4 regions of the Kocuria oceani genome follow, and region 4 is predicted to be linked to each of the others. Evidence: riboswitches for the same ligand, from Rfam matches in the RefSeq annotation. Region 4 holds a riboswitch; each other region holds the start of a gene.
What was found. Region 4 has a riboswitch for S-adenosylmethionine ahead of PU704_RS13105 (O-acetylhomoserine aminocarboxypropyltransferase/cysteine synthase family protein). Riboswitches for the same ligand answer to the same signal wherever they lie in the genome.
Positions count from the first base shown of each region.

Region 1 (3,937 bases), on a different contig from region 4:
GCGCAGGCCACGATGAACCCGCCGCTGAGCGTGCAGCCGCTGATCGACCTGCTGCGCCAGCTCACGGGCATCGGCCTGGACCTGGTCCCGGTGCTGCTGGCGCTGTACCTGCTCGCCGGCTCCGCCGGCGCGCTGGGCACGGTGCGGCGGCGGATCGGGCTCGACGCCCGGATGCCGGTCCCGGACCTCGGGCTGGGCACCGTCCTGTTCCTCGTCATGGGGCTGGGCACCCTGGCCCTCTACGCGGCCGGCCGCGCCCTGGGCCTCACCGCGGAGGTGACGACCTCCGGGCTGGCCGAGCACTGGTGGACGGTGCCGGTGCTGCTGCTCTCCGCGCTGCGCCACGCCCTGGTCGAGGAGGTGGTGGTGGTCGCGTTCCTGACCGACCGGCTCACCCGCATCGGCTGGCGCTGGCCGGTGGTGCTGGTGGTCACGGCGCTGTTCCGCGGCAGCTACCACCTATACCAGGGCATCGGGCCCTTCCTCGGCAACGTGGTGATGGGCCTGGTCTTCGCCGAGCTCTACCGGCGCACCGGGCGGGTCATGCCCCTCGTCGTCGCGCACTTCCTGCTGGACGCCGTGGGCTTCCTGGGCGTCGGCCGGCTGCTCGGCTGAGGCGGGCCCGCCGTGCGGGCCCGCCCCGGCCGGCGCCTCAGATCGTGACCAGCCCGTCGGGGGTGCCGAAGGACACCGAGAGCAGCCCGGGCGTGCCCTCCGGATAGCGCCACTCCACCGCCAGGTCCTCGAGCGCGGTCTCCACGGGCGCGCCCAGCCACTCGGCCACCCGCTCGGGCGCCCCGGCGATGCACATCCCGGCGAGGGCCACGTCGGTGATCCGCGCCTGGGACGGGTGCATCTCCGGGGCCGAGTCGAAGCGCACCATGAACGGCAGCTGGGGGTCGGCGATCAGGCCCTTGACGCCGATCTGGTGCCACTCCAGGCACCGGCCGTCGGGAAAGACCCGGTGGCCGGGCACCGCGTGCCGGCCGAGGCGCTGCTCGAAGGGCGCGAGGTCGTCGACCTCGACGACCCAGCCCAGCCAGCCGCCGCCGGCCTCGGAGCGGGCGCGCACGGCCCGGCCGAACGGGGCCTTCTCCGCCGCGGGGTGCTCGAGGACCTCGACGACCTCGACGTACTGGTGGTTGGTGAGCGGAAGGATCATGTTGCGGGTGCCGAAACGGGGGTGCACCCCACCCTTGACCGGCTCGATCCCGAGCTGGTCGGCAATGCGCTCGGTGGTGGCCGTCAGGCCCTCCGGGCGGCAGGCGTAGGACACGTGGTCGACTCTCATGGGCTCATCGTGGCACCGTGTGACTTTCGTCTCCAAATCGGTCCCCGGCGGGCTGCTCCCCGGCCCGTCCGGCGCGTGCGCGGGGCGCTCGCCGCACCCCGGCTTGACGCCGTGTCGCCCGAATCCGGAGAATGCTGTCCAGGTCATGAGCGCCAGCGTCCAAGCCCCAGCTAGCTGGCCGGCAACCCTCCACCGCGGTGGGGTGCCCTGGGTGAAGACCGGGCTCCTCGCGACCGGCGAGCGAGCAAGCGCGGGTCCTCGGTGCCCGGCCGTCGCACGGCAGCACCACCACGGTCGGACACCGGACCCCTGACACCCGCAAGGAGTCTCCCGGCATGTCCGAGTCCACTGCTTCCACGGCCGACCGCACCGCGACCGCGCTGCCCACCCCCGAGCACCCGGCCGGCTGGTCGTTCGAGACCCAGCAGATCCACGCCGGCCAGCGCCCCGATCCGGTGACCGGCTCCCGCGCCCTGCCCATCCACCAGAGCACGTCCTTCGTCTTCCCCGACGCCCAGGCCGCCGCGGACCGCTTTGCGCTCGCGGAGCTGGGACCCATCTACACCCGCATCGGCAACCCGACCACGGAGGTCGTGGAGAACCGCATCAGCGCCCTGGAGGGCGGGGTGGGCGCCCTGATGCTCAGCGCCGGGCAGTCGGCCACGACGTTCGCGGTGCTCAACCTCGCCGGGGCGGGGGACCACGTGGTGGCCAGCCCGAGCCTGTACGGCGGGACGTACAACCTCCTCAAGTTCACGCTGCCCAAGCTCGGCATCGAGACCACCTTCGTGACCGACCCGGACGACCCGGAGGCCTGGCGGCGGGCCGTGCGCCCGAACACCAAGGCGTTCTACGCCGAGACCATCCCGAACCCGCGCAACGACGTCCTCGACATCGAGACGGTCTCCGGGATCGCCCACGACCACGAGGTCCCGCTCATCGTGGACAACACGGTGGCGACCCCCTACCTCGTCCAGCCGTTCCGCTGGGGCGCGGACATCGTGGTGCACTCCGCCACGAAGTTCATGGGCGGGCACGGCACCGCGATCGGCGGCGTGATCGTGGACTCCGGCGCCTTCGACTTCGGCCGGTACCCGGAGCGCTTCCCCGGCTTCAACGAGCCCGACGAGTCCTACGGCGGGCTCGTCTACGCCCAGGCCCTCGGCGCGGAGGGCGCGTTCGGGGTCAACCTCTCCTACATCCTCAAGGCCCGGGTGCAGCTGCTGCGCGACCTCGGCTCGGCGATCTCCCCGTTCAACGCCTTCCTCATCGAGCAGGGCATCGAGACGCTGTCGCTGCGCATGGAGCGCCACGTGGCCAACGCCGGGGAGGTGGCCCGCTGGCTGGAGGCGCGGGAGGACGTCCGCTCGGTGAGCTGGGCGGGGCTGGAGTCCTCGCCCTGGCACGACCGGGCGCGCAAGTACGCGCCCCGCGGCGCCGGCTCCGTCCTCGGGTTCGTCCTCGAGGGCGGCCGGGCGGCCGGCGCGGCCTTCGTGGACGCCCTGACGCTGCACTCCAACGTGGCGAACATCGGCGACGTCCGCTCCCTGGTGATCCATCCCGCGTCCACCACGCACAGCCAGCTGCTGCCCGAGGAGCAGCTCGCGGCGGGGGTGGAGCCCGGCTTCGTGCGCCTGTCCGTGGGGCTGGAGAACGTCACGGACATCCTGGCGGACCTGGAGCAGGGCTTCGCCGCGGCCGCGGCCGCGGCCGGAGGGCAGGAGTGAGCGTGACGGTGCTGCGCGGCGCCGGCGCGGACGTGCGCGAGGACGGCGTGCCGCGGCACGCCGAGATCGGCACCCTGGAGCTGGAGTCCGGCTTCCGGCTGCCGGAGGTCCGGATCGCCTACGAGACCTGGGGCGTGCTCGCCCCGGACGGCTCCAACGCGGTGCTCGTGGAGCACGCCCTGACCGGGGACACCCACGTCGCCGCCGGGAGGGCCCGGCCCGGGGCCCCGGAGACGCAGCGCCGCGCCGCCCAGAGCGGCGGCTGGTGGGACGGCCTGGTCGGCCCCGGCGCCGCCATCGACACCGACCGCTACTTCGTGGTGTGCGCCAACATCGTGGGCGGCTGCTACGGCTCCACGGGACCGTCCACCCCGGCCCCGGCCGAGGTGGACCCCGAGCGCCGGCCCTGGGGCTCCCGCTTCCCCCTGGTCACCGTGCGGGACTCCGTGCGCGCGGAGGCCGCCCTGGCCGACGCCCTGGGCATCGACACGTGGCGCCTGGTCATCGGCGGGTCCATGGGCGGGGCGCGCGCCCTGGAGTGGGCGGTGACCTACCCCGAGCGGGTCCGGGCCTGCGCGGTGGTCGCCGCGTGCCCCCAGTCCAGCGCCGAGCAGCTCGCCTGGGGGCAGGCGCAGAACCTCGCGATCCGCCAGGACCCGGACTTCCGGGGCGGGGACTACTACGACGGGCCCTTCCCGGTGACCGGGCTGGGCCTGGCCCGGCGGATCGCCCACATCACCTACCGCTCCGCCGACGAGCTGCACCACCGGTTCGGGCGCACCCCGCAGGCCGAGGAGCAGGTGATCGGCACCCACCCCGGGGGCCGCGGGCGCTACCAGGTCGAGAGCTACCTCGACCACCAGGCCTCCAAGCTCGCGGGCCGGTTCGACGCCAACAGCTACCTCGCCGTCAACGAGAC
Region 1 is NZ_JARAMH010000006.1:118,155-122,091, reverse strand. Features, by position in the region: gene PU704_RS08695 (CPBP family intramembrane glutamic endopeptidase) at 1-615, shown strand, start outside; gene PU704_RS08690 (VOC family protein) at 653-1,291, opposite strand; SAM riboswitch class IV at 1,433-1,548, shown strand; gene PU704_RS08685 (bifunctional o-acetylhomoserine/o-acetylserine sulfhydrylase) at 1,627-3,018, shown strand; gene metX (homoserine O-acetyltransferase MetX) at 3,015-3,937, shown strand, end outside.
Region 1: it holds a riboswitch for S-adenosylmethionine, as region 4 does, so the genes downstream of both, PU704_RS08685 (bifunctional o-acetylhomoserine/o-acetylserine sulfhydrylase) here and PU704_RS13105 (O-acetylhomoserine aminocarboxypropyltransferase/cysteine synthase family protein) in region 4, are expected to answer to the same signal.

Region 2 (3,937 bases), on a different contig from region 4:
CCAGACCTTCCACTCGTGGGCGTGGCGGGCGGAGGCGCCCTCGAAGGTGTAGCCGCCGGCCTCGATGGTCAGCATGAGGTCCACGAGGTGCTTGAGCTCGAGGTCCGTGGTGTGCGGGCCGTGCCAGGAGCCCCAGCACAGGTGGAAGCGCACCTGCTCCTCGGGGATCCCGCGCAGCGCGTGGTTGAGGGCCTCGACGCGCAGCCGGGTGAACGCCAAGTAGTCCTCCACCGTGGGCTCCGGGTTGACCTGGTCCCAGGACTCCGCGATGGAGGGGTCGTCGATCTGCACGATCAGCCCGGCGCCGGTGATCGCCAGGTACTCCTCCCGCATCGCGTCGGCGCACGCGTACACGAGCTCCTCGTCGGTCCGGTAGTACTCGTTGGTCACGCGCGCGCAGGAGCCGGGGGACAGCGCGGCGACGAACCCGGTCTCCGCGCCCGTGGCCGCCATGGCGGCCTTGAGGTTGCGGACGTCGGAGGCCACCGCCTCCTGGCCGGTGTAGGTCAGCGGCCCGGTGATCTTCGGCTGCGCGGTCGAGGAGCGCCCGGTGAGGATGCCCGACGCCGGGTCCTCGTACGCCTCCCGGAACCGCTCCCGGTCCCGGCGGTCCGGGAAGCTGGTGAGCACCACGTGTCCGGGCGAGGAGCGGCGGCGCTCCGTGGACGCCCACCGGTCCTCGTCCGTGGGCGTCAGCCCTCCGAGGCGCGAGAAGGAGTAGTTCCACCAGGCCCCGTAGTCGACGGCGCTGGACATCGTGTGCCCGTACTCGCCGTCGTTGACGACGTCCACGCCGGTCTCCCGCTGGCGCCGCACGACGTCCTCGACGCCCGTGGCGAGCTCGTCCGTGAGCTGCTCGAACGTGATCGCCCCCTGGGCGTGCTGCCGGTTGGCCTCCAGGAGGCGGGGGATCCGGGGCAGGGAGCCCACATGGGTGGTCTGCACGCGGTCGGTGTTCTGCAGGGTCATGGAGGTGCTCCTCGGAGTGGGGCGGCGGGGGCGGGCAGCGGGGAAGGGTGGCGGGGGCGGGGGGAAGCGGGGCGCTCAGGCCCAGAGCCGGCGCGAGGCGAGCTCGGCGCCGCGGGCGAGCGTCTCGAGCTTCGCCCACGCGATCTGCGGGTGCACCCGCCCGCCCAGGCCGCAGTCGGTCGAGGCGATGACGTTCTCGCGCCCCACGAGCCTCGCGTAGCGCTCGATCCGGTCGGCGACGAGCTCGGGGTGCTCCACGACGTTGGTGGCGTGCGAGACCACGCCGGGCAGGATCAGCTTGCCCTCGGGCAGGGCGTGGTCCTCCCAGACCTTCCACTCGTGCTCGTGCCGGGCGTTGGCGCCCTCGAAGGAGTAGGCGCCCGCGTCGATCGAGAGCAGCAGGTCCACCAGGTACCTGAACTCGAGGTCCGTGGTGTGCGGGCCGTGCCAGGAGCCCCAGCACAGGTGGAAGCGGATCCGATCCTGGGGCAGGCCGCGCAGGGCGTGGTTGAGGGCCTCCACCCGTACCTGGACGAAGCGCCGGTAGTCCTCGACGGCCGGCTCCGGGTTGATCTGGTCCCAGGACTCGGCGATGGAGGGGTCGTCGATCTGCAGCACCAGGCCGGCGTCGAGGATCGCGGTGTACTCCTCGCGCAGCACGTCCGCCCACGCGTAGAGGAACTCCTCCTCGCTCGCGTAGTGGTGGTTGCCGATCCGCGCGGCCGAGCCGGGGGACAGGGCGGCGACGAAGCCCTCGGCCGCCCCCGTCTCCCGCAGCGCGGCGGTGAGGCCCGCGACGTCGGAGGCCACCGCGGCCTGGCCGGTGTAGGAGAGCGGGCCGGTCGCGGCCGGGAACACGGGCGGCGGCAGGTCGGGGTCGGCCAGGTGGATGCCGGAGGAGGGGTCCGTGTAGGCGTCGTGGAAGGCGGCGAGGTCCCGCCGGTCCAGGAAGCTCGTGAGCACCACGCTGCCGGGGGCCGAGCGCTTCGGGACGTGGATGTCGTTGTCGTCGACGATCTCGAGCCCGCCCGTGCGGTCGAAGGAGTAGGTCCACCACGCGCCGTAGTCCACCGAGTGGGTCATCGCGTGGCCGTACTCGCCGTCGTTGACCACGTCGATGCCGGCCTCGCGCTGGCGGCGCACGACGTCCACGACGGCGTCCCGCAGCAGGCGGTCGAACTCCTCGGTACCGGCCGCGCCCGGGAGGCGGGCCTCGTTGGCCTGCAGCAGCTCCGGGGTCCGGGGGAGGGACCCGGCGTGGGACGTGAGGATGCGGTCGGCACTGTGCAGCATGGGGCGCTGTCCTTTCCATCGGTCCTGGCGGTAGCACCGGGGCGGAGGGCGCGGGGCCGTCCGTGCGGGTTGCTGCGGCGTCGTCGAGCCAGGTCTCTCGGCCGCTCTGGATGGTGACGACCCCATCCAATCCCACGGCCGGGACGTTGCGCCATTCGGGAGCCGCGTGACGGGCATGACGCCGTGTGACGCGCGGGTCCCTGCTCGCCGTCGTGCTCCGGATCACATACCGTGACGGTGACCGGTGCCCCGGACCCTGTGGGCGCGGCGGACGGAAGGAAGGTTCCCCATGTTCCAGGACCACGGCCTCGAGGGCCGCACCGCGCTGGTGACCGGTGGAGCGAGCGGCATCGGGCTGGCCGCGGCCCGGGCTCTGGCGGGCGCCGGGGCGCACGTGGTGGTGGCCGACGTCGACGAGGCCGGTGCGCAGCGGGTCGCGGACGAGCTCGAGGGGCGGGCGTGGGCCGTCGACCTGCTCGACACCGCGGCGCTGGCCGGGCTGAGTCTGGAGGTGGACGTGCTGGTGAACAACGCCGGCATCCAGAAGGTCGCCCCGATCCAGGACTTCGACCCCGCCGACTTCCACCGGATCCTCGTGCTCATGCTCGAGAGCCCGTTCCTGCTGGTGCGCGCGGCCCTGCCGCACATGTACGAGCGGGGCTGGGGGCGGGTCGTGAACATCTCCTCCGTGCACGGGCTGCGGGCCTCCCCCTACAAGAGCGCCTACGTCGCGGCCAAGCACGGCCTCGAGGGGCTGTCCAAGACCGTGGCCCTGGAGGGGGCGGCGCACGGGGTGACCAGCAACTGCGTCAACCCCGGTTACGTGCGCACCCCGCTGGTGGAGAAGCAGGTCGCGGACCAGGCCAGGGTGCACGGGATCCCCGAGGCCGAGGTCGTGGAGCGGATCATGCTCGGCGAGACGCCGGTGAAGAAGCTCGTGGAGCCCGAGGACGTCGGCAGCCTCGTGGCGTGGCTGGCCGGACCGCACGCCGCCATGGTCACCGGCGCGTCCTACACGATGGACGGCGGCTGGACGGCGCGCTGAGCGGGCCGGGGGCCGCTCAGCGGTGGCCGAGCTCCCGGGAGAGCCGGTGGGCCTCCGTGAGCAGCGCCCGCCCCAGGAGCCCGCGGCGCTCCCCGGCGAAGCGGGGCTCGATCCCGGTGAGGCTCAGGGCGTAGACGGGGGCGCCGGTCGTGTCGAAGACGGCCGCGGCCATGCCCCAGCTGCCCTCCACGATCAGTCCCGGGTTCACCGCGAAGCCCTCCCGCCGCACGTCCTCCAGCAGCTCGCGGATCCGCTCGGGGGTGTGCAGCGGGCCCCACTCGGCGCGGGCGGCGGGCGTGGCGGCGAGGATCCGCTCCACCTCCGCGTCCGGCAGGTGGGCCAGGACCGCCAAGCCGGCCGAGGCCACGCCCAGCGGCAGCCGCAGGCCCTCGTACAGCACGTGGGAGCGGATCGGGAAGGCCCCCTCGACCCGGGCCAGGCACACGGTCTCGGGTCCGCGGCGGGCCGAGAGGAACGCGCTCTCCCCCGTGGCCTCGGCGAGCCGGCGCAGCGACGGTCCGGCCAGCTCCCGGATCGGGTAGCGGTGGGCCGCGACCGCGCCCAGCACGTAGAGCTCCGGGCCGAGCTGCCACGCCGTGCTGCCGGCCGGGCGGTCCACGAGCCCCTCCT
Region 2 is NZ_JARAMH010000001.1:317,410-321,346, forward strand. Features, by position in the region: gene PU704_RS01570 (cobalamin-independent methionine synthase II family protein) at 1-969, opposite strand, end outside; gene PU704_RS01575 (cobalamin-independent methionine synthase II family protein) at 1,045-2,262, opposite strand; SAM riboswitch class I at 2,275-2,379, opposite strand; gene PU704_RS01580 (3-hydroxybutyrate dehydrogenase) at 2,552-3,307, shown strand; gene PU704_RS01585 (IclR family transcriptional regulator) at 3,324-3,937, opposite strand, start outside.
Region 2: it holds a riboswitch for S-adenosylmethionine, as region 4 does, so the genes downstream of both, PU704_RS01575 (cobalamin-independent methionine synthase II family protein) here and PU704_RS13105 (O-acetylhomoserine aminocarboxypropyltransferase/cysteine synthase family protein) in region 4, are expected to answer to the same signal.

Region 3 (3,937 bases), on a different contig from region 4:
TCAGGGTGGAGGCCACGCCCATGAGCAGCAGGGAGGCCACCAGCAGGGCCTTGCGGCCGATCCGGTCGCCCAGGTGGCCGGCGACGATCCCGCCCAGGGGCCGGGCGATCACCCCGACGGCGAGGGTGGCGAAGGAGGCGACGATGCCGCCGAGCTCGGTGGCCATGGGGAAGAACTGGACGTTGAAGACCAGGGCGGCGGCGGTGCCGTAGAGGTAGAAGTCGTACCACTCGATGGTGGTGCCGGCGAAGGCCGAGGCCAGGACGCGCTTCTTGCCGTGGACGACGCTCGTGCGTCCCGCGGCGGCCGCGGTCGGGGCCGGGATCGTGGTCGGGGGCGGGGTGGACATGCGTCAGGCTCCTGGGGTTCGGTCGGCGTCGGTCCCGGCACCGGTCCTGGCGTCGCCGATGGCGTTCAGGCCCTCCGGCAGGGTGCCGTTGATGAGGTAGTCGCCGAGGGCGCGGGCGCGGAAGGCGATCGGGTTGTGGGTGGCCACGGTCTGGGCGTTGCGCCAGTGCCGGTCCAGGCCCTTGGCGGTGGACGTGGCGGAGGCGCCCACGGTGAGGAACAGGTCCTGGGCCGCGCCGAGGGCCAGCTCCGGCACGGTGACCTGGGCGTGCTCCACGGCGATCTCGGACCCGTGCAGCGCCGCCGGGAGGGCGCCGGTGAAGTCCGGCCGGTCGGCGCCGGTGGTGACGGCGGCGGCGATCCCGGCGTCCAGGGCGCGGGCGGCGTGCAGCACGGTGGCCTCGGCGGCGAAGGCCTTGGCGGAGATCCGGCCGGTGGCCTCCTGGATCAGCGGGTCCTCGCGGAACGGCAGGCCGAGCCCGGTGTTGAAGGTCCGCCGGCGGCCGGCGATGGTCTCCACGGCGTCCCGCCGGGCGGCGCGGGCGACGCCGGCCAGCACGGCCAGCAGCACGAGCTGGAAGAAGGCGGCCTCGTGGACGGCCTCCGCGCTGCCGGCGGCGCGGTCCAGCACGGCGTCGTCCGGGACGCGCACGCGGTCGAAGACCGCGGTGCCGGTGCCGGTGAGCTTCTGCCCGAAGCCGTCCCAGTCGTCCTCGAGGGTGACCCCCTGGGCGTCCGTGGCGACGACGGCGAAGCGGCGTCCGTCCCGGCCGTCGAGGGCGGCCGAGACGCGGGTGTAGTCGCAGAAGACGGAGCCGGTGGCGTAGAACTTCCGGCCGGTGATCTCCCACCCCTCGGCGGTGCGGCGCAGCACGGTGTTCAGGGTGCCGAGCGCGTTGCCGCCCTTCTCCGTGGAGGCGTTGCCCACGGTGGCCCCGGCCAGCACCCGCGGATACCAGACGTCCTGGAGCTCCCGGGGCAGGAAGCGCAGGGACTCCACGAAGCCGGCGTGGGAGCGGTAGAGGTGGGCGATGTTGGAGTCGGCCTCGGCCAGGTCGACCAGCAGCCGGGTGAAGTCCTCGATGCTGACCCCGGGACCGCCGTGGGCCGCCGGGACGCGCAGGGCGCCGAACCCGGCCCGGTCCAGCCGGCCGACCTCCTCGTAGGGCAGCGCGCGGCGGAGGTCCCGGTCCAGGGAGCCGGCGGCGATCTCCGTGAACAGCGGCCCGAAGCGCTCCTTCAGCCCGGCGTAGTCCACCGGCAGGCCGGCAGGGTCCGTGCCGGCAGGGTCCGTGCCGGCGGGGTCCGTGCCGGCGCCGGGACGGGTGGGAGTCCTCTCGGCCGTGGTGCGGGTCATGCGGTGGTCCTCTCGGTCGCACCGAGGAGGGCCGGCCGTGCGGTCACGCCAGGGGCGGGCCCGGTGGCGGCAGCGCGGGGGCCGACGTCACGGAGCGACTGCAGATCCGGGATCTCCATCGGTTCTGGCCTTAGCACCCTGACCCCTGCGAAGGACGGGTTGCTGCGGCGTCGTCGAGCCAGATCTCTCGGCCGCTCTGAATGGGACGGATGACATCGCACCAGACCGCCGGGGTGCGGAGCCACCCGATGACGGCCGCATGTCGTCGGATGTCATGCTGACGTCACAGACGGTCATGTCCTCCCGGGTGGTGTAGGAATCCGCCGCGGGACCCCGCCCGGCCGGAGAAGGGGAGCGCCGCGCATCCGCTCAGTATCGCGGCCGGTCCGGCTCCACCTGCTCCGCCCAGGCGAGCACCCCGCCCTCGAGGTGGCGGATCCGCTCCTCCCGCCCGGCGTAGAACGGGCGCAGCGCGGCCAGGGCGGTCGCCGAGCGGGCGCCGGCCTTGCAGTGCAGCACGAGGTCCGCGCCGCGCGCCTCCGGCGGCAGGGCGTCCGGCCCCCGGTCCAGCAGCTCCTGGAGCGGCACGGCCACGGCGCCGGGGATCGCCAGGAGCTGCCGTTCCCAGTCCTCCCGCACGTCGACCAGCACGAAGGCCGTCTCTCCGCGCGCCCGCCGCTCCAGCAGCCGGGCCAGCTCGCCCGCCGCGACCGTCTCGGCGGGCTCCGCGCCGCCGGCCGGCGGACGGACGGCCACGGGCTCGGCGACGGCGGTGACCGGGGCGGCGTCCGGGTCCGGGTCCAGGCGCATCTCGCGCCAGGTCATCGCCAGGGCGTCGTGCAGCAGCACCCGCCCGAGCAGGGGCTCGCCGGTGCCGGTGATCAGCTTGACCGCCTCGGTGACCATCACCGCGCCCACGGTGGCGGGGAGCATGCCGAAGACCCCGCCCTCGGCGCAGCTGGGCACCTCCCCGTCCGGCGGCGCCTCGGGGTAGAGGTCCCGGTAGGTGGGCCCGTGGCCGGCCCAGAAGACGCTGACCTGCCCCTCGAAGCGCAGGATGGAGCCCCACACGCAGGGGATCCCGGTCAGGGCGGCGGCGTCGCTGACCACGTAGCGGGTCGCGAAGTTGTCCGCGCCGTCGAGGACGAGGTCGTACTGCCCGAGGATCCGCACGGCGTTGTCCGCCGTGAGCCGGCAGGGATGGGTGCGGACCCGCACGAGCGGGTTGAGGGCGGTCACGGCCTCCGCGGCGGACTCCGCCTTGGGCCGGCCGACGTCGGCGGTGCGGTGCACCACCTGGCGCTGCAGGTTGGAGACCGCCACGACGTCGTCGTCGACGATCCCCAGCGTCCCCACGCCGGCCGCGGCGAGGTACTGCAGGGCCGGGGCGCCCAGTCCGCCCGCGCCGACCACGAGCACCCGGGCGCTGCCGAGCCGGCGCTGGCCGAGCGGGCCGATCCCGGGCAGGGTCAGGTGCCGGGCGTAGCGCTCGAGCTCCGCACGGGTCAGTTCGGGGCCGGGCTCCACGAGCGGGGGCAGCGCGCTCACGGGCGCTCCCCCACGGGCGCCCAGTCCCCGCGCGGGACGTCCGCCGGACCGGCGGACGCACCGGCGGACGGACCGGCGTCGGGCGCGTCCGTGTCGATCCGCCCGGCCATCGGCGAGGACGCCTGGGCGTGCCGGCGGGCCGGGATCCGGCCGGCGCGGGCGGCCAGCCGCCCGGCGGCCACGGCGTGGCGCATCGCGGTGGCCATGGCCACCGGGTCCTGGGCCCGGGTCACGGCGCTGGCCAGCAGCACGGCGTCGCAGCCCAGCTCCATGGCGAGCGCGGCCTCGGAGGCGGTGCCGATGCCGGCGTCGAGGACCACGGGCACCGAGGCACGGGAGGCGATGAGCTCGATGTTGTGCGGGTTGAGGATCCCCAGCCCGGTGCCGATCGGCGCGCCCAGGGGCATCACGGCGGCCGCGCCGAGGTCCTCCAGACGGCGGGCCACGGCCGGGTCGTCGGAGGTGTAGGCGAAGACCCGGAAGCCGCGGGCCACGAGCTGCTCGGTGGCGTCGAGCAGCTCCACCACGTCGGGCAGCAGGGTGTCCTCGTCGGCGATGACCTCCAGCTTGACCCAGTCGGTCTCCAGGGCCTCGCGGCCGAGCTCGGCGGTGAGCAGGGCGTCCCGGGCGGTGTAGCAGCCGGCGGTGTTGGGCAGGATCCGGATGCCGTTGCGCTCGAGCATC
Region 3 is NZ_JARAMH010000030.1:10,775-14,711, forward strand. Features, by position in the region: gene PU704_RS18810 (MFS transporter) at 1-349, opposite strand, end outside; gene PU704_RS18815 (acyl-CoA dehydrogenase family protein) at 353-1,705, opposite strand; SAM riboswitch class I at 1,818-1,912, opposite strand; gene moeB (molybdopterin-synthase adenylyltransferase MoeB) at 2,075-3,253, opposite strand; gene PU704_RS18825 (thiazole synthase) at 3,250-3,937, opposite strand, start outside.
Region 3: it holds a riboswitch for S-adenosylmethionine, as region 4 does, so the genes downstream of both, PU704_RS18815 (acyl-CoA dehydrogenase family protein) here and PU704_RS13105 (O-acetylhomoserine aminocarboxypropyltransferase/cysteine synthase family protein) in region 4, are expected to answer to the same signal.

Region 4 (3,937 bases):
GGAAGAGCTCGCGCGGGTCGACCTGCACGTCGGCGTTCATGCCGTCGCGCAGCGCCGCGGCGACGTCCTCGGCGGCGGCGGCGATGCGCTGCTCGGCCGCGTCGTCGAGCAGTCCCTCCCCGGCCAGGTAGGCGCGCATCCGGGTCACGGGGTCCTTGGCGATCCACTCCTGCACCTCCGCGTCGTCGCGGTAGCGGGTCGCGTCGTCGGCGTTGGTGTGCGCCTGCATGCGGTAGGTGTGGGCCTCCACGAGGAGGGGCTCGGACTCCGAGCGCGCCAGGTCCACGGCGCGGCCCAGCGTGGCGAGCAGGGCCACCAGGTCGTTGCCGTCCACCCGCTCCCCGGCCATGCCGTAGCCGACCGCCTTGTGGGCGAGGCTCGGGGCGGCCGACTGCTGGGACAGGGGCACGGAGATCGCGTAGCCGTTGTTCTGCACGAAGAACACGACCGGCAGCTTGAACACGGCGGCGAAGTTGAGGGCCTCGTGGAAGTCGCCCTCGCTCGTGGCGCCGTCGCCGCACATGGCCAGGACCACGGTGTCCTCACCGCGCAGCTTCGCGGCGTGGGCCACGCCCACCGCGTGCAGCAGCTGGGTGGTCAGCGGGGTCGACTGGATGCCGACGTGGTGCTCGTGGGGGTCGTAGCCGCCGTGCCACTCGCCGCGGAAGATCGACATCACGTCCATGGGCCGCACGCCCTTGGTCATCACGGCCACGGTGTCCCGGTAGGTGGGGAACAGCCAGTCGCCCTCCCGCAGGCACAGGGCCGCCGCCACCTGGCAGGCCTCCTGCCCGTGGCTGGAGGGATAGACGGCCATCCGGCCCTGGCGCACCAGCGCGGAGTTCTGGTCGTTGACCCGGCGGCCGACCACCAGCTTCTCGTAGGCGCCCAGCAGCACGTCCCCCGCGGGCAGCGGGTACTCGTGGCCGGGCTCGGTGCCCTGCTCCTCGGCCGGCAGCAGCCGGCCGGTGGGGTCCACCATCCGGATCTCGCCGCGCGCCGGGAGCATGTACTGCTCCGGCGTGATGCCGAAGGTCTGGGAGGCCCGGAGGATCGGGTCCTCGGGGGTCTCGACGGTCTGGCTCATGGTGTCCCCTCGGTCGGTCCCCGGTCCTGGTGCGGACCCGGGGAGGCAGGAAGGCCGCTGAAGTTCTGTCCGCCCAGTATGAGAAGAACCGACGGTTCGTATCCAGGGGTGCGGGAAAGTCCAGAATCCTGCGGGCATCGGTGCTGTCCTCGTGGACGAAATGTTTTACTGTGGCGTGGCGCACACGCATTCGTCCGACACCGCTGCCCGCCCTCCCGTCCCGCCCCGAAGGAGCCCCGCCGTGCCCTCGACCCCCGTCCCGCTGGACGAGACCGACCGGAAGATCCTCGCCGAGCTCTCCCGGGACGCCCGGCAGTCGGTGACCGCGATCGCCGCGGCCGTGCACGTCTCCCGCGCCCACGCCTACGCCCGCATCAACCGGCTGCGCGACGAGGGGGTGATCCTGCGCTTCAGCACCGTGATCGACCCGGTGCGCGCCGGGCTGCAGGCCTCGGCCTATGTGACGCTGAAGCTCCAGCAGAACACCTGGCGGGAGCTGTGCGCGCAGCTGCGGGCCATCCCGGCCGTGCACCACATCGCCCTGGTGGGCGGCAACTTCGACGTCATGCTGCTGGTGCGCGCCGTGGACACGGTGCACCTGCGGCAGGTGATCTTCGAGCACATCCAGCAGCTGCCCGGCGTGGTGGACACCCAGACGTTCCTGATCTTCGAGGACATCGACACCCGGGCGTGACCCGCCGGGGCGCCGGGAGCGCCGGGGCTCACAGAGGGCGCCACCGGGGGCCTCACGAGCGGCGTCACGATCCGTCACGGACGTCATCTTGGGTCGCGGAACGGCGCCGGCCCGCCCCGCGCATAGTGTGGTCCCAGCTTCACGAGACGCGACTGCCAAGCTCCGACTGGGTCGCGCACCAACCCCATGCTCATCGGGTGGTTCGGATGAGGAAGCGGCCTGCATCCCCGCTGCCCCGCAGCGGGTGACCGGTGCGGGTAAGAGCACGTGCACAGGAGCCGCGCCATGTCCCTCCCCGTGACCGATCACGACCTCTCGACCCGGCAGATCCACGCCGGCGCCGACCACGACCCCGGGCAGCGCACCCTCACGGTGCCGATCTACCAGAGCGCCGCCTTCGAGTTCCCGGACTACGAGGCCGCCCGGCAGATGTTCGCCCAGACCCGCGCCGGCTTCACCTACACCCGCACCGGCAACCCCACGGTCGCCGTGCTCGAGCAGCGGATCAGCGACCTCGAGGGCGGGGCGGGCGCCGTGGCCACCGGCTCCGGGCAGTCCGCGGTGGCCGTGGCCCTGCTGGCCCTGCTGGGCCAGGGGGAGGACAAGCACCTGGTCGCCTCCGAGAAGCTCTACGGCGGGACCGTGGACCTGCTCACCGACTCGCTGGCCGACCACGGCGTCGAGGTCGACTTCGTGGACCCCACCGCACCCGGCGCCTGGGCCGCGGCCGTGCGCCCCGACACCCGGGCCTTCCTGCTCGAGTCCATCGGCAACCCGCTGGCCACGCTGCCGGACCTGCCCGGGATCGCCGACGTCGCCCGGGCGGCGCGGGTGCCCGTCGTCGTCGACAACACCCTCGCCTCCCCGGCGCTGTACCGGCCGCTGGAGAAGGGCGCGGACATCGTGGTGCACTCGGCCACCAAGTTCCTCGGCGGCCACGGCAACGCCCTCGCCGGGGCGGTCGTGGACGGCGGGACGTTCGACTGGTCCGCCGAGCCTGCGCGGTGGCCCCAGTTCACCCGCGCCCGCGCCCGCTGGGGCGGGCAGAGCCTGCTCGACAAGTGCGCCGGCGCCAGCCCCTACCTGCACCTGGTCCGGGCCAAGTACGTGCACGACCTCGGCACCACGCTGTCCCCGTTCAACGCCAGCCAGATCCTGCAGGGCACCGAGACCCTCGACCTGCGGGTGGCCCGGCACACGGCCTCGGCGCTGACCGTGGCCGAGTTCCTCGCCGGCCACCCCGCCGTCGCGCGCGTGCACCACCCCGGGCTGCCGGGGGACCCCGGGGCCGGGATCGCGGCCCGGGACTTCCCCCGCGGCACCGGCTCCGTGTTCTCCTTCGACCTCGCCGCCCCGGACGCCGCCGTGGGCCCCTTCATCGACGGGCTGCGACTGTTCAAGCTGGTCGCCAACATCGGCGACACCCGCAGCCTCGTGGCCCACCCGGCCGCGATGACCCACTGCCGGCTCACGCCCGAGCAGCGCCGGGCCGGCGGGATCGCCGAGACCACCGTCCGGCTCTCGATCGGCCTCGAGGCGCCCCAGGACCTCGTGGCCGACCTCGGCCAGGCCCTCGACGCCGTGCTCGAGACCGTTTCGACCCTCCGGAAGTGAGCCCCACCATGAGCCAGACCGTCACCACCCGCCGCCGCGGCTTCACCACCACCGCCGTCCACGCCGGCCAGCAGCCCGACCCCCTGACCGGGGCCGTCATCCCGCCGGTCTACCAGACCTCCACCTTCGCCCAGGACGGGATCAACGTCCTGCGCGCCGGCCACGAGTACAGCCGCGGCTCCAACCCCACCCGCAACGGCTTCGAGGAGCAGCTCGCGGCCCTGGAGCACGGCGAGCGCGCGTTCGCCTTCGCCTCCGGGATCGCCGCCGAGGACGCGCTGCTGCGGGCGGTGCTGCGCCCGGGCGAGCACGTGGTGCTCGGCGCCGACGGCTACGGCGGCACCAACCGGCTGATCACCCGGGTGCTCGCCCCGTGGGGGATCGGCCACACCCCCGTGGAGATCACCGATCTCGACGCCGTCCGCGCCGCGGTCCGCCCCGGGGACACCGCGGTGCTGTGGCTGGAGACGCCCTCCAACCCGCTGCTCGGCATCGCCGACGTCGCGGCCTGGGCGGAGCTGGCCCGGGAGGCGGGCGCGCTG
Region 4 is NZ_JARAMH010000012.1:21,291-25,227, reverse strand. Features, by position in the region: gene PU704_RS13115 (thiamine pyrophosphate-dependent enzyme) at 1-1,087, opposite strand, end outside; gene PU704_RS13110 (Lrp/AsnC family transcriptional regulator) at 1,329-1,781, shown strand; SAM riboswitch class IV at 1,919-2,051, shown strand; gene PU704_RS13105 (O-acetylhomoserine aminocarboxypropyltransferase/cysteine synthase family protein) at 2,067-3,395, shown strand; gene PU704_RS13100 (cystathionine gamma-synthase) at 3,404-3,937, shown strand, end outside.